4 regions of the Falsiruegeria litorea R37 genome follow, and region 3 is predicted to be linked to each of the others. Evidence: riboswitches for the same ligand, from Rfam matches in the RefSeq annotation. Region 3 holds a riboswitch; each other region holds the start of a gene.
What was found. A riboswitch is a leader RNA that binds a small molecule or an ion and turns the genes downstream of it on or off. The one in region 3 is predicted to bind cobalamin.
Positions count from the first base shown of each region.

Region 1: linked by a shared signal. The riboswitch ahead of TRL7639_RS01330 (hypothetical protein) and the one ahead of TRL7639_RS15100 (DUF1636 family protein) in region 3 are both predicted to bind cobalamin.
Region 2: linked by a shared signal. The riboswitch ahead of TRL7639_RS05000 (ABC transporter ATP-binding protein) and the one ahead of TRL7639_RS15100 (DUF1636 family protein) in region 3 are both predicted to bind cobalamin.
Region 4: linked by a shared signal. The riboswitch ahead of TRL7639_RS13300 (ABC transporter substrate-binding protein) and the one ahead of TRL7639_RS15100 (DUF1636 family protein) in region 3 are both predicted to bind cobalamin.

Region 1 covers NZ_FWFO01000001.1:264,883-270,014, forward strand. Annotated here, with positions in the region: gene TRL7639_RS01320 (DNA polymerase III subunit gamma/tau) at 1-561, opposite strand, end outside; gene TRL7639_RS01325 (protein-tyrosine phosphatase family protein) at 681-1,184, shown strand; gene TRL7639_RS01330 (hypothetical protein) at 1,434-1,832, opposite strand; cobalamin riboswitch at 1,921-2,130, opposite strand; gene TRL7639_RS01335 (TetR/AcrR family transcriptional regulator) at 2,148-2,711, opposite strand; gene TRL7639_RS01340 (alpha/beta hydrolase family protein) at 2,805-3,668, shown strand; gene rsgA (ribosome small subunit-dependent GTPase A) at 3,705-4,736, opposite strand; RNA gene ffs (signal recognition particle sRNA small type) at 4,914-5,012, opposite strand; gene TRL7639_RS01355 (bifunctional 2',3'-cyclic-nucleotide 2'-phosphodiesterase/3'-nucleotidase) at 5,055-5,132, opposite strand, start outside.
Region 2 covers NZ_FWFO01000001.1:1,005,272-1,010,403, reverse strand. Annotated here, with positions in the region: gene TRL7639_RS05015 (DUF2971 domain-containing protein) at 1-1,018, shown strand, start outside; cobalamin riboswitch at 1,718-1,925, shown strand; gene TRL7639_RS05000 (ABC transporter ATP-binding protein) at 2,174-2,959, shown strand; gene TRL7639_RS04995 (ABC transporter substrate-binding protein) at 2,978-3,925, shown strand; gene TRL7639_RS04990 (FecCD family ABC transporter permease) at 3,927-4,940, shown strand.
Region 3 covers NZ_FWFO01000002.1:313,442-318,573, forward strand. Annotated here, with positions in the region: gene cobW (cobalamin biosynthesis protein CobW) at 1-1,041, opposite strand, end outside; gene TRL7639_RS15100 (DUF1636 family protein) at 1,045-1,419, opposite strand; cobalamin riboswitch at 1,498-1,708, opposite strand; gene TRL7639_RS15105 (LysR substrate-binding domain-containing protein) at 1,781-2,665, opposite strand; gene TRL7639_RS15110 (NAD(P)-dependent oxidoreductase) at 2,789-3,754, shown strand; gene TRL7639_RS15115 (cytochrome ubiquinol oxidase subunit I) at 3,944-5,132, shown strand, end outside.
Region 4 covers NZ_FWFO01000001.1:2,730,985-2,736,116, forward strand. Annotated here, with positions in the region: gene TRL7639_RS13290 (GNAT family N-acetyltransferase) at 447-1,262, shown strand; gene TRL7639_RS13295 (NAD(P)/FAD-dependent oxidoreductase) at 1,269-1,670, shown strand; cobalamin riboswitch at 1,717-1,924, shown strand; gene TRL7639_RS13300 (ABC transporter substrate-binding protein) at 2,214-3,827, shown strand; gene TRL7639_RS23115 (hypothetical protein) at 3,799-3,978, shown strand; gene TRL7639_RS23470 (hypothetical protein) at 4,127-4,249, shown strand; gene TRL7639_RS13305 (ABC transporter permease) at 4,326-4,901, shown strand; gene TRL7639_RS13310 (ABC transporter permease) at 4,894-5,132, shown strand, end outside.

The DNA of each region.
Region 1 (5,132 bases), on a different contig from region 3:
GATCTCGGTGGTGGCAAAGATGAACTTCACATGCGCGGGCGGCTCTTCGAGCGTTTTCAGCAGCGCGTTGAAGGCGCTTGTCGACAGCATGTGAACTTCGTCGATGATGTAGATCTTGTAGCGGGCCGAGGCGGCGCGATAGCGGACCGAGTCGATGATTTCACGAATGTCGCCCACGCCAGTGCGGCTGGCAGCGTCCATCTCCATGACGTCGACATGGCGGCCTTCCATGATGGCCACGCAGTGTTCGCACTGGCCGCAAGGCTCGGTTGTGGGTTGCCCTTGACCATCCGGCCCAATGCAGTTCATGCCCTTGGCGATGATCCGCGCGGTGGTGGTTTTGCCGGTGCCGCGAATGCCGGTCATGACAAACGCCTGCGCGATCCTGTCCGCCTCGAACGCGTTTTTCAGGGTCCGCACCATGGCGTCTTGTCCGACAAGATCGGCAAAGGTCTCGGGTCGGTATTTGCGGGCCAGAACCTGATAGGGGGTCGGGGCTGTGTCGGTCATTTCTGCTCTGCCGGATTCGTCATGAAGCCGTAGCGTAGTTGCCGCAGCCACCGGCGTCCACAGTTGCGACGCGCGAATTTCGTTTGGATTTGGCCGGGGGCGCTGTACAACTTTTGGAATTACATCAGTTGGCTGAATGTTTGAGCCTTTTGAATTCCTTGGGGGAAGTCATGTCGGAAATGGTGATTTATGCGTTGCAGGTCGGCGGCGGCACCCTGGCGATTTCCCCGTTGCCAGGACGGTATGGCGACTACGAAACAGATCTGGACCTGATTGCGTCCTGGGCGCCGGGGCTGGTGCTGTCCATGACCACCGAGGTCGAGATGTTACAGCATGGCGCCAGCATGTTTGGTGCGGACATCCAGGGGCGGGCTTGTCGCTGGGTGCACTTGCCGATCGAGGACTTCGGCGTTCCGGGTGAGGTGTTTCTGGAACAATGGTCAGATGTGAGCGCCTCGGCGCGGCAAGCCTTGTCCGGGGGCGGGCGTGTTCTGGTGCACTGCAAAGGAGGGTGTGGGCGCTCCGGCATGATTGCTCTGCGCCTTATGGTCGAATGCGGGGAGAACCCGCGTGAGGCGCAGAAACGTTTGCGGGCCGTACGCCCCTGTGCCGTCGAGACGGATGAGCAGATGCAATGGGCCTCGACCGGTCGCATTTTGCGTGTGCTTGACTAGGGTCCTGACCCTAAGCTTTGTTGTGGCCGTCATAGGGCCAGGGTACACTCGCGCCTGTGGCGTTTTCAGCTTCGCAGATGGCACTTGCGCCCAACCGGCCAAAACGCGCTGTATACGGTAATCTAGGTAGGCGGGTCGAACCAAGCGCAACCCGCCGAGCGAAGCGAGGCTCGGCCCAACGGGAGGCGGCGTTCCGTCAGGAACGCCAATGACGGGCGGGAGCACCCCGAGGCCGCCAATGTCCCTCCGTCAGAGAACGGCGTGGTGCACAGTTTGGGTCTCGATGTTGGTGGGCACCGCCTCGGCAAGGGCGCAGGGACGCTCGAATGTCCCGGCAGGCATAGGCCGCGGTTGTGGATCAAACAACGCGTCTGCAAATCGGTTCAAATCCTCTGTTTCTGCCTCGGGGGTCACACCGCAGAAGATGCGTATGCGATCATGGCTGGCAGTGAACCGGGCCGGACATTCCATCGGGCAATGCTTTAGGACGCTGTTTCCTTCGATCTCGAAATCGTCGGATGTCATGGGCTTTGACGCTACCATGGCTTGCGACAGCTTCTCGGCCATGCGTTGCACCGCAGGGCAGGTTTTGCCGGTGTGCTGACACACGGTCGCTGAAAACAGGTGAGTGTTGGTCTTCCAGATCATGTTGCGCCCTCCGCGCAGGGAAAGGGGAATGTGACCGGAAAAGGTGGCTTGGGTGCCATCGATTCGGCCCGGACGCCCCGCCCAGGTTCGAGTTTCAGTTTCGATGGCAGGTCTCCTGACTTGCGGGTCATCGCTTGGCCGACCTTCCCGACCTTGCGGTCAGTGGTGTTTCGGCGTCGCTCTCCGCTTACAGTTGCGGGGGCAGTCGCGGACTTGGCCTCAGATTGGGCCGCACCGTGTTCCCTTTTCATCCCGGTCGCGGATTCGCGGCGCGGGAACCATCATGAGATGGCTAGCGGTTGGATGGGGTTGGCGTCAATCGGTTTTGGTCGCAAACAGCCGATCGGGTAGTTTGCGCAACTCATCCGAGCTTTGTCGGGCACGCGCCAATTGCCAGCCGCCTTGTAAAAGAATGAACAGCGTGTCGGCGGTGTCGCGGGGATGCGCCTCACCCAGGCGTGCAGCGTGGTGGGTTACTTCGGTAATCCAGCCCTCGTAAAGGTGGTGCGCGTGCTGGCGAAAACCTGTGTTGTCTGGCCCTTCAAACAGTGTCGCTGAGATCGGGCAACCGTCCCACTGGCCTGAATTGTCAAAGAGCTTTGCTGCCTTATGGCACAAGGTTTGTGTACCAGAGGGAAAATCCTCTGCCGGTTCGAAAGAGGCTGCGATAAGGCGCAACATCTCGTCCGAGGCCCAGGTGGCCGCGGCCACGGCGAGATCGGATTTGCCGTTGGGAAAGTGATGATAGAGCGAGCCTTTGGGTGCGTCTGCTGCACTCAAAAGCTCTGACAATCCAACCCCATGATAGCCCCTACGCCGGAACAGGTCGGCAGCGGCGCGGATCAGGCGGTCTTTGGTTGGAAGCGGACGTTCGGTCATGTTCGCGTGATATTGACACCACTAGACCGAATGGTCCAGTGATGTGTTTAGACTGATCGGTCTAGTGGCCGGAGCTATGTCAGAGGATGCACGATGCTGGACAATCAAACTGTTGTCGAAGTCGAGGAGTTTCACTTTCCCGCAGGTCCGGCCGAATTGTCGGCGGTTCTGTATCGGCCTGCTGGCAAGCCGCTGGCAGCAGTGGTTCTAAATGGTGCCACTGGTGTTCCGCGCGACTATTACCGACACTTTGCGCGGTGGCTTGTCGAAGCGCGCGGCATGGCGTGTCTGACCTATGACTACCGAGATTTTGGCACGTCGTTGAAGGGGCGATTGAAAGATTCGCCCGTGACCATGTCCGATTGGGCCCTGATCGACATGCCCGCAGCGCGGTTCGAGATGAAGCGGCGGTTTCCCGATGTTCCGCTGTGGGTCATCGGTCATTCCGTGGGCGGGATGCTGATGCCGTCACAGGACGGGATCGAGGATGTGGATCGCATGATTGGCGTGTGCTCGGGGCTTGTGCATCACACGGATCACGATTGGCCGTATCAGGGGCTGGCGCGGCTCTTTTGGTTTGGGCATGTGCCGTTTCTGGTGAAAGTGCTCGGCTATCTGCCGGGCAAGATTACGGGGTTCGGAGCCGATTTGCCGCCGCAGGTGTATTGGCAATGGCGGAAATGGTGCACGTCGCCCCGCAGCTATCTGCCCGAGGCCGGGCTAACCATTCCAGCGCCTGATTGGGGTCGCAGCAGGGCACCGGTGACGATGATTGCCCTCAACGACGACGACACCATTCCGCCCAAATGCGTGTGGAAACTGTCCGAGCTTTATGGGGCAGGGGTCGAAAAAAAGACCCTGACGCCTTCGGATTATGGGTTGAAAGAGGTCGGCCATCTTGGGGCGTTTGCGCGTCGAAGTCGGACGTTGTGGCCCGACCTGGTGCCAGCCCTGTAACGCCGGGCACCCCAAGTTAGGGGCGCCCGGCATGGGTTACAGGCCCTTGCGGCCTTTCTTGTCCTTCATCACTGAACGGACCATCTTGCCAAAGGCTTTGTCGCGCGCCCGCGCCTCGGCCACGGTTTCCGAGTTCATCCGATCCTCACGCAGCAGCTTTTGCCAGCGACGCAGGCGATCTGGATCAAGAGTTCCGGCCTCTATCGCGCCCCGTATGGCGCAACCGGGCTCGGAACTATGCGCGCAATCCGAAAAGCGGCAGTCACGGGATAGCTCGACAAGATCGGCAAAGACCTCATCAATGCCGTCCGGGGAATCAAGCATTCGCAAGGCCCGCATGCCCGGTGTGTCGATCAGCCACCCGCCGTTGGTCATGTGACGCAGGGCGCGGGATGTGGTTGTGTGCCGCCCCTTGGCGTCGTCTTCGCGTATGCCAGCCGTGGCGTCCCGAGCTTGCGTCAACCCGTTGGTCAGCGTGGTTTTTCCCACACCGGAAGATCCGACGAGGGCCCCGGTCTGACCGTGCGGACACCAGGCCATCAGCTGACTTATGTCCCTGCTGTCATGAGCGTTCACGGCAAGGACTGTCAGAAATGCCTCAAGCCGCTCGGCTTTGCGGACATAGCTTTGCGGATTGTCGCAGGTGTCGGCTTTGGTCAGTACGACAACCGGGTAACACCCGGCCTGATGTGCCAGCGCCAGAAATCGCTCCAATCGCGCGACGTTGAAATCGGCATTGCAGGAACTGGTGATGAACAAGACATCGACGTTGGCCGCGATCAACTGCGCATGCACGCCGCTGCCTGCTGCCCGACGTGACATCAGTGTTTTGCGGTCCAGGGTTTGGTCGATCAAGCCATCGGAGCTTGCCGCGACCCAATCGCCGACGGCAAAGGTGCCAGTTGACTGGTTAGCACGAGGCAAAAGAACCCGTTCTCCGGCAGGGGACAAGCCCTTTAGCCGGTCGCGATGCACGGCAGAGATGCGATAGATGTGATCGGATGTTGGCGCAGGGATCTGCGCCGCAAAATGGTTGGACCATCCCAGGTCCATATAGTCAAAAGACATTGGTCTACCTGTTGCAGAATGCAAACAAACCGCAGTGGCGGCAAAGCGCGCGACTGCGTCAGTGGGTCAGGCAGGGACGAAAGTTTTGGTTCAGACGGTCTCTGCCCGAGGGGATGCAACTACAATCATGAAATCCCTCCATTGGCTAAGTATCGTGAACCCGATCCGGGTTGGATCAAGTGAGAGGTTGGACATCGACCCAAGCGGGGCTCGTTGTGGCTGCTTCCTTCCGGACCTGACCAGGTTGGCGAGGCGCTCGCCCGCGCCAACCTCTCGAGGCCGATATAGGCTCTGGTGCTGGAAAAGACAAGCGGCGTGTCACAAGGCAATGGACAGGTGCAGGAAACTTTCGGCGTCGAGCCCCCGGTCCTGGATTAATCCCTTGGGCAACTCGCT
Region 2 (5,132 bases), on a different contig from region 3:
TGGCTCACATGGAATCGAATTAATTCTAGTCAAAGGTGGTAATATGGGTCTTCTCTACAAATATTACGGATTTAGTGCTGGCCTTGCAGCAATTAGTAAGAACTCTCTTGGTTTTAGTAAGCCCACAAAATTCAACGATCCAATGGAGGGTCGCCTTTGGTTACACCAAAACGGGCTATCCCCGACGTGGCTTGAGCCCTTGCTTGACAGCGTTGGCATACTTTGCATGACCCGCAATCATCTCAATCCGTTAATGTGGAGCCACTACGGGGAGAACCATACTGGCTTTGTGATAGGATATGATGACGGAGATCTGTTATTTTCAGATCAAAGAGACACCGTGATTGACGCCCAATCAGGGAGTACATTCACAGAATCTCAGTATGAATTTTCTGATGTTGAACAATCCGGCCGTGCGGCTGCACAGTGGGTTCAATTGGGTATGGACGAGCTTGAAGTGCCAGACATAGCAGCGGCTATTAGGCATATTTTTCTGATGAAACAACATTGTTGGAACTATGAAGAAGAAGTTCGCATTGTGAAGTTGCTCTCTTCTGCTGCGCATACTGCAAGTGAATGGGTGAGACTGACAGGCAATACTCCAACGCCGATTTCGACGCCGGTTGCACCGAAGGTTTCACTCTCTCATCCGTCCGAAGTTTTCACACTAGAGGCTTCTCCTCAGAGCATTAAACACATCATCCTTGGAATGAGGAACCCGCTAGTTGTTGAGGGCCGCAAAGTCAGCCCTGATGATGACTTAGCGAGATGCGTTTCTGGATGTGGTGCCTCGATTGAGTTGTCCTCTTGGGATGAGAATGGAGAAATGCAGGCCTCGAAGCTGGAAACAAAAATCGACTGGGGCTGGCCGAACGACGTATCGTCCGTAAAGATTGAGCCCGAAATGTTGAAAGCGATATCTGGCAAAATTTCAGGCCAGCCGTTGTCAACACAATCTCTAACAGTGACCAATTTCAACGATGGTCGAGTATGCGCGTCATGGGACGATGAGCTTTGAACGCCCATTCTTGTGCAAAGTGTTCAAAACACCCTTGTCTCGCGACTTTGCAAAGCCCGCTTCCTGCGCGAAGCTGACGTGGGCGATTGCTTTGAGTTCAAGTCGTCTCCGGATCATCCAACCAAGCCACGTACAGGTCCAGGATCACTACCCTGAGTTGCTTCCTAAACCCCATCCTGGGTTTCGGGCCAGGTCCTCTTTCAGCGATCTTTTCCCCAAGGAACCCCTCCCAGATCCTATCCACCAGTTCCCTAACCTCGGGATGATCTGACCACCTGTGCACATCTAAGGGTCTGGAATGCCAAGGGTTCTTAATCTGGTTAGTCACTCTCAGGACCTCTTACCGGGGATCTCTGCTTATTCCCAGTAAGAACCTCCCCACAGAAACCCACCACTGAGAACCCTCTCCAGGACCCACCCGGAGGCCCTCTCTGTGGCCCCTACAGTCCCCCCTCCCAGAGCACCTACCCAAGGGTATCCAGACTCCCAAAAGGCCCCCAGGAATGCCCCACTTTGGCTCTCTGGCGGGGTAAGTCGAAGAAAGGGATCATCGGGCTGGAATTCCTACCACCCCAGCCATCTTCCTTCAGATAGAATTCCAAATCGGATAGCCCGCGACTGACGCCAGTGTCTGCGGCCCTTTTGGGCATCAGACGGACCATCACACATTGTCGCTTGTTGACACATCCATCAAAGTCGGGCACTCAACAGCGCGATGGTTTCCTGGAGGTTATCCCAGGGATGAAAAGGGAATACGGTGCGGCCCAACCTTCGGCGCCAAATCCGTGACTGCCCCCGCAACTGTAAGCGCAGAGCGACGCCAGTGACCCACTGACCCAAACGGTCGGGAAGGATGGCCAAGCATCGACCCGCAAGTCAGGAGACCTGCCATCTTATGTTCAACCAACCCGGGACGGGGCGTCCTGGAAGGAGGCTTTGATGGCACGTTTGTTGCGTGTTTACATGAACGGCACCTACTGTCCGCGCTTGACATCAAGCGGAGCGGGCAATGCTGAAATCAACTGATCCATTTCGCCAGATCCAAACCGCGCGCTGGATTCGATCAAGCAGCGTCTTGAAACGCTGCAATTTGCTTGGGGTGACAGCCCCGGCTGCATTGCGCCGCGCGTCGTGGGCCACATCCGAGGATCGGCCATGACCCGCCACTCTTTTCTCAGTGCGCGTCATCTTGAATACTATGCCCTGAACGGTGACGCCTTGTTGCAAAGCACCTCGTTCGACTTGGAGCAAGGCGCGATTCTGGCGATCGCAGGCCCAAACGGCGCGGGGAAAACCACGCTCTTGAACCTGCTTTGCGGCGCGGCGGATCTGGCTTTGGGGGATGTCCTGATCAAGGGACACAGCCTGAAACAGATGCCCGCGGTCGAACGCGCCCGCATGATTGCGGTCGTCAGCCAGCAGGAATTGCCGGACGGACGGCTGTCGCTGCGAGATTACGTGGCCTTGGGACAGATCCCCATCCGCTCGGACCGCTCGGCCCGGGAGAACGCGGATGAACTGAACCGCATTGTGATGACAACAGGGCTGGACCAACTGGCCGCCAAGAAGATGTCGATGCTGTCTGGCGGCGAGCGTCAGCGGGCGCATATCGCACGCGCGCTGGCGCAGCGGCCCTCGTTGTTGTTTCTGGACGAGCCAACCAACCATCTGGACCCGGACGCCAAGGGGCGGATGCTTTCGCTTGTGGCCGGGCTGGGGATCACAGTCGTGATGATCGTGCATGATCTGGTCATGATCCCCGAATTTGCCACCCATGTTGCATTGATGAAATCCACGCGCCTCACCCACTTTGGGCCGGTGGATGCGGTACTCACACCCAATCATGTCCGCGACACCTTTGGCGTCGATTACCTGCGCTTTCAGCACGAAGGCCGGATGATACCGGCGTTGGACATTCGCAAAACCACACGTACAACCTGAACTATGGAGTCTTTGGGAATGAAACACATCTGGTCCGTGGCGCTGATCACAGCCATGGCGGGCGGGGCCTCTGCACAGGGGATCACCGTCGACAACTGCGGCGAACCGTTGTCCTTTGAAACTGCCCCCGAGCGGCTGATCGTGCATGACATGAACATGACCGACATGGCCTTTGCCCTGGATCTGCAGGACAAGATCGTTGGCCTGACCGGCATCACCGGCTGGTACAAGACTAGCCCCGAGTTTGACGACCTGCGCGGTGACATTCCCGAACTGGCGCCAAAGTATCCCACGGTCGAAAACCTGGTCGCGGCTGAGCCGGATCTGTTCTTTGCGGGTTGGTACTATGGCATGAAGCCGGGCGGTGACGTGACGCCGGACACGCTGAAACCCTTTGGTATCAAGACGATGATTCTGTCTGAGAGCTGCGTGCATCTGGACCAAAACCGCCCCGCAGCCAGCATGGACTTGCTGTTCAACGACGTGCTTCGTCTGGGGAAAGTCATGCAGGTATCCGAGAAGGCCGAAGCCCTGGTGACCGGCTGGAAGGATGAGCTGGCAGCAATCGAAGCCAAGACCGCTGATCTGGCAAAGCCGCGTGTCTTCCTGCTGGATGGTCCTGCCGATGCGCCGTTCACCGCCGGCAAGTTTGCCATCCCGGATGCGATGATCGCAGCTGCGGGCGGTGAAAACGTGACCCACGACATGGACACCAGCTGGGGTCGGACCTCGTGGGAGACGGTTGCAGCGGCGAACCCCGAGTTTCTGGTGTTGCTTGATTATCAAACCGGCAACGGCGCCGAGGATACGTTCAAGTTTCTGCAGGAACACCCCGTCATGTCCCAAACCGACGCCGTCAAGAACGAACGCTGGATCGGTCTGCGCTATGAAGAGCTGACACCGGGGCCTGCAAGCATCAAGGCGATCTCGAAAATGGTGCAGGCGATGCATCCCGAGCTTAACTGACATGGGGCGATTGAGCCTTAATTTGATACTGGGGGCGGCCATCCTGGCCGTCTTCTTGCTGATTTCGACCATCTACGGGACCACGCCCATTCCTGCTGGCGATGCTCTGAAAGCCATTCTGCTGGGCACCGGGGTCGTTGACGGTGAAATGTCGCCGATGCATCGGATCGTCTTTGACCTGCGTTTACCCCGCGCATTGTTTGCGGCCGTCATCGGCGCCGGTTTGGGCGTCGTCGGCGTTGTCCTGCAAACAACCACACGCAATGATCTGGCCGACCCGTTTTTGTTTGGGCTGTCATCAGGCGCGGCCGCCGGGGCTGTGTTTGTCATCACTGTCACCGGAGACGTATTGGGGTTTTGGACTCTCCCGCTGGCGGCTTTTTGCGGTGGCCTGGTGGCATCAGGGATCGTTCTGGCGCTGGTTCACGCATTGCGCACCAGCGCACCGGAAAAGCTTATCCTGTCGGGGCTGGCGGTGTCTTTTCTATTCGCCGCCATCACCAATTATCTGATTTTTGCAGGCGACAGCCGGGCGGCGCATTCCGTCATCTTCTGGATGCTGGGCGGTCTAGGGTTGGCCAGATGGGAGACCTTTCCGCTGATTTGCCTTGGATTGCTCTTGATCCTGGTTTTTGCCCATTACCGCAGCCGTTGGCTGGACGCTTTGCTGACAGGGGACCTGACGGCATCAACACTCGGCGTGCCGGTGCAGCGCCTAAGGTTCAGCATGTTCTTTGCGGCCGCTCTGGCCACGGCAGCGTTTGTATCGGTGGCTGGCGTCATTGGCTTTGTGGGACTGATGGTTCCCCATATTGCCCGAGGTATTGTCGGTCCTTTGCATGGCAACCTGTTGCCAACAGCGGCCCTTGTAGGTGCCATCTTGCTAACGGGGTCGGACATCCTCAGCAGGTTGCTACTCGCTCCACAAGAGCTTCCAGTTGGGATAGTCACGACATCCATTGGGTCGATCTTTGTGTTTGCCTTGTTGTTTCGAACAGCCCGCACCAACGGATAGCAGCTCGTTCACCGTTCGTCGGCTTTCGAAATCAAACCCAGGCAAGCCCTGACTTCCCACTTTCCGAGCAAGTTCAGTTCACGCAATGCGGTTGCCTAAACAAAAAATTCTCGCGCACAGTGTTGACTTTATCGACCAGCGTGCTCTGTTGAAGTCACGGAATAGAATATCTGAATTACAAAATGCCACTAA
Region 3 (5,132 bases):
AAACTGACCGGCGAGGATGTCGCGGATGCGCGCCTCTTGGATGTCGTCATGCTCGGCAATGACAACGACCCGGCCCAGACGGTTTTCTTCCGCCTTCCAGGGGCGGTCGAACTGATGACGCACGCGCGCGCCAACGGCCTGCACCAGCAGGCGCATCGGTTTGCCTGCAACGGCGGCATAGCCTTTGACGCGCAGAATGTTCAGCTCGTTGGCCAGACGTTCGATCCGATCAACCAGTTCTTGTGGGTCGGTCAGCTCGGGCAGCTCAACCACGATGCTTTCAAAGTCATCATGCTCGTGGTCGTGGTGGCCGTCGTGATGGCTGGGGCGCGCTTCCATGTCGTCTTCGGCCGCAGCTTCCAGACCCAGAACAACACGCACATCTACGACGCCCTCGGCCACCTCGACCACGGGCAGCGGGCGGGGGGCTTCGGCTGCGATGATCTCTTTGGCTTTGGCGATGCCATCGGGGCCTGCCAGATCCGGTTTGGTCAGCAGGATGATATCCGCGCAGGAAATCTGGTCTTCGAAGACTTCGGACAGGGGCGTCTCGTGATCAAGGCTGTCATCGGCCAGGCGCTGCGCGTCCACCGCCTCGACGTTGGGGGCGAAACGGCCTGCGGCGACGGCTTCGGCATCGGCCAGAGCGATCACACCGTCGACGGTGATTTTCGAGCGGATATCGGGCCAGTCGAAGGCTTTCAGCAGCGGCTTGGGTAGCGCCAGACCGGATGTTTCGATCAGGATGTGCTCGGGGCGCGGCTCTAGCGCCATCAGAGCTTCGATGGTCGGGATGAAGTCATCGGCCACGGTGCAGCAGATGCAACCGTTGGCCAGTTCCATGATGTTCTCGGCAGGGCAATCCGGGATCGCGCAGGATTTCAGGATTTCGCCATCGACGCCAACATCGCCAAACTCGTTGACGATCACGGCCAGGCGCTTGCCTTGCGGGTTCTGCATCAGGTGACGCACAAGCGTTGTTTTGCCCGAACCAAGGAAGCCGGTGATGACAGTGACGGGAAGTTTTTCGAGGGTCGACATGGGTCAGGCTCCGATCGGGGGGATGCGCGCGGCGCAGTTTTTGCGGAAATGGACGGGACGCTCGCGCCAGGGCACAATCCCGTCGGCGGTGGCGTGGTATTTGGTGGCGCCTTCGACGATGACATCGACGTCGTCGGCCTCGTTCAGGTTTTCATAGACAAAGGTCCAGCGCGACGGCCCGCCGCGCAGCACGACCGAGCAACCCTGATCGCAGTTGGACAGGCATTCGACGGCTTTCAATTGGACACCTTCAGGCAGCTCTGCCTCTTCCAGTGCCTTGTGCAAAAGCGTGCCGGGTCGTTGGTTGTCGTCCTCGATGGGCAGACCACGGCGGCACGTAGTGCAGACCAGCAGCTCGACTGGTGCAAAATCACTCATCTCTCTCATCCCCCCTTGGGTTTCGGGGGACGGGGTATGCGCGGGCCATCAGCCCGTCACCGGAACACCCCGTCCGGTTTGGTCTTTCAGGTGTTGGCAGGTCTCCCGGCTTGCGGATGTCAGAGAGGCGTCTCTGTCGGGCGACCCGCCTTCCCGGCCTGATTGGCCAGTGGCTTGGGCACCCTCTCCGGTCACGGTCGCGGGGGCGGCTGTGTTTAATCGGCTGGACGCCGAATGACACATTCCCTTTTCATCTGTTTGCACAGACACCAACGCAAGCGACATGGGGCATGCGGGCAGGCCTTGTCAAGCTTGGGACAGGTGCCAGAGCAGCGGGGCAGAGAAAAGCGACCGGATGCAGTCAGCCAGCGGCATTACCATCGAGCCGATCCCGCAGCCAGGCGATGAACAGCTGGGCTGAGGCGGACTGTGTCGCCGGTTCTTCTGCATGAATCAGATAGTGCGACTGCGCAAAGGGAATCGCAGGCCCCGCGATTTGCAATGGCGCGCCCTGGTCGATGGCGTTCCGGGCGAACCGGCTGAGGATCGTGGCATAGCCTGCACCGCCCATGACCAATTGCAGGGCAGCGACCGTTGTATCCACCGAATGGCGGGGCGTTTTTTGAGCCGGGGGCAGGCCGTGCGCCTCGAAATACCGGGCCCAGTTGTCTTCGTAGCCAAGGATATGGATCAATGGCCCGGATTGCAGCGCATCAACGCTTGGTTTCGGGGCATCTGCACGACAGACCGGAACGATGGTTTCATCACACAGTTTTTCGGCCCGCAGACCGGGCCAATCGCCATAGCCCAGGCGGATTTCCACATCGACATCATCAACCTTGGTGCTGTCGGCCCAGATATTGGAAACAAGGCGCACGGGGATGTCGGGATAGAGCGTGTTGAACGCGGGCAGCTCTGCCGCGATCCAATAGGTTGCCGTGGAAATGGCCGCGCGAATGGTCAGGGTCTGGCGACTGTCGCCGCCAAACAGCGCATTGGTGCTGAGCGAGATGTCCGACAGTGCGCGGCGCACGGTCAGCGCATAAGACTGCCCCAACTCGGTCAGCTCCAACCGGCGCGCGGCGCGGGTGAAGAGTTTTGCGCCCAGATTTCCCTCAAGTGAGCGGATGTGCAGGGACACCGCAGTCTGCGTCAGCCCCAGTTCGCGTCCGGTTTCGGTAAAGTTCAGATGCCGGGCGGCGGCCTCGAACGTGCGCAGCCAGATCGGGTTGGGAAGTCGGTCCATTTATCACCAAAAAAATTTAGACATTTACTGCATTATTATTCATTTCTCTTGGCACATGTCACGCGGAATACTCTGCTCCAGAATCGTATACACGGGCATGCTGCCCGTTTGGGAGGATACATCATGAAAGTTGGCTTCATCGGTCTGGGCAACGTGGGCGGCAAGCTCTCGGGCTCGCTTCTGCGCAATGGCATCGATCTGACGGTGCACGATCTGAGCGCGGCGTTGGTTGATGACTTTGTTGCGCGTGGGGCCAGCCGGGGCGAAAGCCCGGCGCAGCTGATGCGCGATTGCGACGCAGTGATCACCTGTCTGCCGTCGCCCGCAGCATCGGACGCGGTGATGCAGGAAATGCTGCCCGAGGTCACCGAAGGCAAAATCTGGATGGAGATGTCCACGACGGATGAAGCAGAAGTCAAACGTTTGGGAGCCATGGTGATCGAACGGGGCGGGGCGGCTGTGGATTGCCCGGTGTCCGGCGGGTGCCACCGGGCCGACACCGGCAACATCTCGATCTTTGCGGGCTGTGATCGCGAGACGTTCGAACGCATCTTGCCGTTCCTGACCACCATGGGCCGCCGTGTCCTGCACACGGGTGATCTGGGCTCGGCTTCGATCCTGAAAGTTGTCACCAACTATCTGGCTACTGCGAACCTGGTCACCTGCTGCGAGGCGCTGGTGACAGCCAAGGCGGCGGGCATGGACCTGAACACCACTTATGAGGCGATGAAGATCAGCTCAGGCACGTCTTTTGTGCATGAGACCGAAAGCCAGGTGATCCTGAACGGTTCGCGCGATATCTCTTTCACCATGGACCTTGTGAAAAAAGACGCGGGTCTGTTCCACGAGGTGGCCAAACGCAACAATGTACCGTTGGAGATCGCACCTATGCTGGTGGACATCTTTGATGACGGCATCGCGCGCTATGGCGAGCGTGAGCTGTCGCCCAACATCATCAAACGTCTGGAAGAGGCCACCGGCCTGGACATTCTTGCTCCCGGCTTCCCGCCGGAAATGCTGGATGATGAGCCCGAAGAGCCGGGGTACGAGGTCATCCCGCAAGGCACGGAGCAGCAGGCGGCTGAATAGCAAGGCCGCACGTCCTGCGCCAACTGAAATGAAAGACCCAAGGTCAGCCTTGGGTCTTTTTTGTTGCGCACCTTGGGGGCCTGCGTCACCCGGAACCATTGAAAACGGCTGTTAATCCCATAGGCTCAAACTTGTCTGACCCAAGACCACATGTTCATCCCGGTGTTTTATCCCAGATAGGGGGTCTGAATGTTCGAAGGGTTCTCAGCCGAGACGCTGGCGCGGATGCAGTTTGCGTTTACCGTGTCCTTTCACATCATCTTTCCTGCGTTTTCGATCGGATTGGCAAGCTATCTGGCGGTGCTCAACGCGCAATGGCTGCGCACGCGTGATCAGGTTTTTCTGACGCTTTTCAACTACTGGAAAAAGATCTTTGCCGTGGCTTTTGGCATGGGCGTCGTGTCGGGCATCGTCATGTCGTACCAGTTTGGCACCAACTGGGCGGTGTTTTCGGAAAAGGCCGGGCCGGTCATTGGCCCTCTCATGGCTTATGAGGTGCTGACCGCCTTTTTCCTTGAGGCGGGGTTTCTGGGCATCATGCTCTTTGGCCGCGACAAGGTGGGCGAGGGGCTGCATATGATGGCCACAGCCCTGGTCGCGATTGGCACGCTGACCTCGGCCACCTGGATCCTGAGCGTCAACAGTTGGATGCAGACGCCTGCGGGGTATGACATCAACGATTTGGGACAGTTCATCCCGGTGGATTGGTGGGCCATCGTGTTCAACCCGTCGTTCACGCATCGCCTGGCCCATATGGTGCTGGCCGCTTATCTTACGACCGCCTTTGTGGTGGCTGGCGTTGCGGCCTGGCAGTTGCTGCGCGGGCGGGCGACAGATGGCACGCGCAAGATGTTTTCCATGGCGATGTGGATGGCCGCCATCGTGACCCCGATCCAGATTTTCGCCGGGGATTCCCACGGGCTCAACACGCTGGAGCACCAGCCGGTGAAGGTCATGGCGATGGAGGGGCATTTCGAAAGCCACCCTGACGGGGCGCCGCTGATCCTGTTTGGGTTCCCGAACCAAAAGGAAAAGCGCGTCGATTACGCAATCGAGATCCCCAAGCTCTCGTCGCTGATCCTGAAACATGACCTCAACGCGCCGCTGGATGGTTTGGATACGGTGCCCGATGACGAGGAACCGCCCGTTGCCATCGTGTTCTGGTCGTTCCGGGTCATGGTTGGCATTGGCTTTGCCATGTTGGGGTTAGGGCTCTGGAGCCTGCTGCAGCGGATGCGAGGGCGACTTTACACCTCAACCTGGCTGCACCGCGCGGCTGTTTTGATGGGACCAACCGGATTTATTGCAGTCTTGGCAGGCTGGGTCACGACCGAGGTTGGACGGCAGCCCTATACGGTTTACGGGCTACTTCGCACCT
Region 4 (5,132 bases), on a different contig from region 3:
ACGCGGCGAAACAGGATCTAAACCGTTGATTCAATAACAGAAAATCAAGACCCTTCAAGACCTTTCCATCCTCGCGCAACCCTGTGCAGCTGCGCGCGCCACGCTTGGACATATTCGAGGCGCGAACCTCTTTCCATCACCGGTTGCTTGAACCCGTGAAGGCCGAATTCCAGGAACATGCCATTCCTGAACAATGGAAAGCGTACCCTGCGCCATCAAAAACCCGGCCTCCGTTTTCTGTCGCAATTGCCTTGCCGGAACCATGGGGCAAACCCGAGCCTAAATCGTTCGTGGTTCTTGCTGCCGAAGCAGAGCACCATCAGAATTACCGGGTCCACCTCGGCCAAAGGAAACACTTAGCGCTTCCATCACGAAACTTGTTTCATCTCTTGTCCCAGGTGGAAAATGGATCGACCCAAAAGGGACATATCGAAAGAATACAGATCATGGCCGATTTCGAACTCATGCATTTTCAAGAAGGCCACCTGCTTTCCGCTACAGCTCTTTCGGAAGCCATTGGATGGCCCCACAGGCAATCCGACTGGAAAATGCTGCTGGCCTTTTCAACCGGGGTTGTCGCCAAACGGAATGGTCAGGTTGCCGGGACGGCGTTGCGTTCTGATTTCGGCCCTGACCTGGCCAGCATCCATATGGTGATCGCATCCCCGGACGCCCGAGGTCGGGGATTGGGGCGCGCCTTGATGACCTCACTTCTGGGAGCAACAGATCGCAACATCAGGCTGGTCTCGACCCGTTCGGGCCGACCTTTGTATGAAAAGCTTGGGTTTCAGGACGTAGCGCGACTGGTCCAACATCAAGGAACCCTTACAGCTGCGCCAGAGGCCATCGGCGCCCAGGACGCGCAACCCAGGGATCTGGACAGCATTCGCCGATTGGAAAGCCAAAGCTATGGCGGCGACAGGTCGGCATTGATTGAATGGCTTGCCGAGAATGGTGAACTGGCCGTGATGCGAAGCAGGAGCGACGTTACCGGCTTTGCCGGGTGTCGTCGCTTTGGCCGGGGGTATGTGATCGGGCCAGTGGTGGCACAAGACGTACAAGACACTAAAACCTTGATCGCGCACCACCTGAAGGGGTTGGTCGGGCAATTTGTGCGCCTCGACATCGTTCGCAACGTCGACCTTACCCCTTGGCTGGCGGATGCGGGCCTGTTCATGACGAACCAATCCCCCGTGATGGAGCGCGGAACAATCCCGGCCGCCCCTGACAGAATGGCCGTGTTCAGCCAAGGTCTGGGGTAGCGGTCCATGCCTGCTCCGCAGGAGATGCGCAGCCGATGGGCCCTGGATCGCCCCACACCGATGGAACGGCACCGCATTCTGGACCCGAAACCCAATGCCTCCATTGTAAAAACCACCCTAGAGCGCAGTCAAACCCTGCTGCCCGCTTTGCAAGGTGCCAAAGTCCTGACCAGTTGGGCCGGGTTCATCGACAGCACCCCAGATGGCGTATCCGTGATTGACCTGTCAGACACCCTACCCGGTTTCCTGTTGGCAGCGGGCTTTAGCGGTCATGGGTTTGGCATTGGTCCCGCAGCAGACCATCTGGTTGCTGATTTGCTTACCGGCGCCACGCCGATTGTTGATCCCACGCAGTTCCGCTTGTCGCGCTTGCGTGCGTCTTCCTGGGGCAAGGTCGCCGAGTTTTAACCTTCGGTTGAACCCACTCGCGACTTGGCCCTTTCGCATGGGTATTTAGTGACGCATCTGCTTCGGTTCGAGCGCTTCGGCGTTCGATGAAAAGGGAACGCAGTGCGACCCGTTCGGTCAAACCTGCGGCTGCCCCCCGCAACAGTAAGCGATGAACTAAGCCGGATTTGCCACTGGAGTGATCAAAGCACTGGGAAGGCCCGGCCCAGCCTAGATCTGCGAGCCAGGAGGCCTGCCGAGGTGTTCATCCTGTTCGGGTGCGGGGCGCGCTCAGGGCAACGGTCAATCCGTAGAGGTGACATTTTCAACGTCTGCAGAGAGCACCTTCCTTTGAATACACCCAACAGAACGGCTGGACTCGCCGGGGGGATACAGGATGAAATTTAGATTTAAAATTAGGTGGTTACACCGATTTTAAAGCCGCTTTGCAAGAATGTCTCACACGGCTTATTGTTATGCAATAACATATCATTTTAATTCCTCGTCGCGGTGAGTCCCAGCACAAGAAAGCGGAATTGCTTGCCATTCAGAAGGAATTTCAACATGTCCCTAGCCTCTCGTTTCGCGCTTGCAGCCCTCGTGGCACTTGCGCCCGCACTACCCAGCTCAGCGCAACAAGGAAGCTTGCCAATTTCAACCGGATTTGGCCCAAATGCCGAAGTTCCCGACCCGCGCGCAGGCTACAATGGCTGGATGTCGAACCAGACCGGCGTGACCGAGACGTTGATGGGCATCGACTATGATCTGAACCTGTACCCCCGCCTCGCGGCCGGGATCGAACAAGCCTCGCCCACCACCTGGCGCGTGACCCTGCGCGACGGGGTGACCTTCCACGATGGCGCGCCCGTGACGGCCCAGGCGGTGATCGACGCGATTTCCGCGATCTCGCAAGAGGGTCACACAGGACACAACAAACGCGTGGACAAACTGCTGGATCTGGCAGGCATGTCGGCAGATGGCGACGCTGTGGTGGTGTTTGAGACCAACAGCCCCAACGCCGCCTTCCCCTGGACCCTGTCAGAACCCGCAATCGCCATCATCGGCGCGGCCTCTGACGCCTATCCGATCAACGCAACCGGTCCGTTTGTGTTCCGCGAAGCGATCCCCGAGCAGCTTTACCGTGCCGAAGCCAACGCCGTCTATCGTCTGGGCACCCCCCGCCTGGAAGAGGTTCGCGTCGTTGTCGCGGGGGATCCGGCCTCTGCCGCATTGGCTTTTGAGGCTGGTGAAGTGGACATGGTGATCAACTATCCCGAAACCGACTTCGACCGGATCAAGGAAACCGGTGCGCTTGGCTTTTCCGCCCCGACCGCGCGTCTGTATTTCTACACCGTGAATGCGGCCAGCGGCCCGATGGCAAACCCGCTTGTCCGCCAGGCCGTGTCGGTTGCGATTGACCTTCAGGGTATTGTCGACGCGGTGCTGTCCGGTGTTGGTGGCGTTCCCGCAGGCACCATGTTCCCCCCGGGCAAAGGCTGGGCCGCTGACATTCCCGCGCCCTATGACATGGCCAAGGCCGAGGCCCTGCTGGCCGAGGCTGGCGCCGTCAAAGAAGGAGGCCAATGGATGCTGGATGGCGAGCCGCTTGAGATTGACATCGTCACCTACTCCTCGCGCGCGGCCCTGCCCCCCACGGCCGAGCTGACGCAAGCGTTTCTGCAGGCCATCGGCGTCAAAGCCAATGTTCGGGTCGGTGAATATGGCGCCAGCAACGATGCCATTGCCAACGGGGATGCGGACATGTTCTTGCAGGCCTGGGTTATGACCCCGCAGGGCGATCCCGGCGCAGTACTGGAAACGCTGTTGAAATCTGACGGTGGATCGAACGCTGGTCGCTATGCGAATTCTGATCTCGACAAGCTCTTGGCCGATGGTCGCCTGACCTTCGAACAGGACAAACGCGAGGCGATTTATGACAAAGCCCAAGAAATCATCGCGTCCGAGGCGGCCCTGATCCCCGTGTTCCACGTCAGCCAGGTCAACGTCGCACGCCCCGGTCTGCCCGGCTATGCCGTGCATGGGAACCATCACCTGGTCTGGCGCTTCAGTGCGCTCCTGTCATCCTGCCTTGGTCATGCAGGAGCCCCGATCTGCGTTCAACCCGGTGTTGCCACTGCATCAATCGGATATGGAGCCGGTCAATGCGCGGAAAGTTAAACTGCCTCCGAACCGTCTGGACCGGTTGTGCGATGGCCTTGAACTGTCCAAGGATCTGTTGAACAGAAAACCCACCGAGGTCTCAATCGGTCAGGCACAACGCGTCGGCATTCTGCGCGCTGATCGCCGCGCCGCCGCTGATCCTGTTTGACGAACCGCTGTCGGCCCTTGATGCGGTCACACAAAAACACACGGCACGCCTGATTGCCGATCTACAGACCGAAGAAGGCTTCGCCGCACTGATCATCACCCATGATCTGGGGTATGCTTGTGCTTTTTCGGATGAGATTGCGGTTCTTATGTCCGGTCGGATCAAAGAGGTCAGCGCCCCGCTGGCATTCATCACGCAACCGCGAACCCAATATGGCGAGATCTTGCGTGACGCCGCCTTTGCACTAGGCGCCTTGGAGCACGCGGCATGATCCTTGGCATCCTGAGCTTGGGGTTGCGTGCCATCGTCGTGATCAGCAGTGCGGCCATTGCCACGCTCGTCCTGTTATGGAACGCCCCTGGCGACCCGGCAGCCTGCTGGATCGATTTGCCGTTGCGCTGGCCTCGCTTGGAGCTGCGATCCCAGCCTATTGGCTGGGCCTGTTTCTGATCCTGCTCTTTGCCGTGCATCTGGCTTGGCTTCCCGCGATGGGGGCCCGCACCAGCGCACATCTCGTGCTGCCTGCTCTGACCCTTGGGCTTGGTGTCGCCGCCTCTCTGACCCGGATTATACGTTCAGGCCTTCTTGAGGCACGCGGCCAACCGTTCCTGCCTGCGATCCGGTGCCGTGGTGTTTCGAAACGGCACATCGAACAAAACCACGTAGCCCTTCACGCCATCATCCCCGTGATCACCGTTTTTGGACTTGAGCTGGCGTTTCTTCTCGAAGGCGCGGTCATGGTCGAGGTCATCTTTGGCCGCCCCGGATTGGGTGGCTTTCTGGTTCACGCGATCGAGGCACGTGATTTTCCCAAGGTGCAGGCCGTTGTTCTGCTGACCGCAGTGCTGTTTGTGACCGTCAATCTGATAACCGATTTGATCTATCAGTTGGTTGATCCAAGGATGGGAGTGCGTGATGCGTAGCGTTTTTGTCCTGGCCGGTGCTCTTGTTCTGCTGGCCCTCATCGGGCCAAGCCTGGCACCACAGGACCCAACGGCCATCGACATCCCCAATCGGCTTAGCGCGCCGTCAGCTGAATGGCCATTGGGCACGGGCGCCCTTGGCCGGGATGTTCTGTCCCGTCTCCTCTATGGTGCGCAATGGTCCTTGGGGTTGGCCTTTTTGGTATCCGTCATCGGCCTGACCATCGGTAC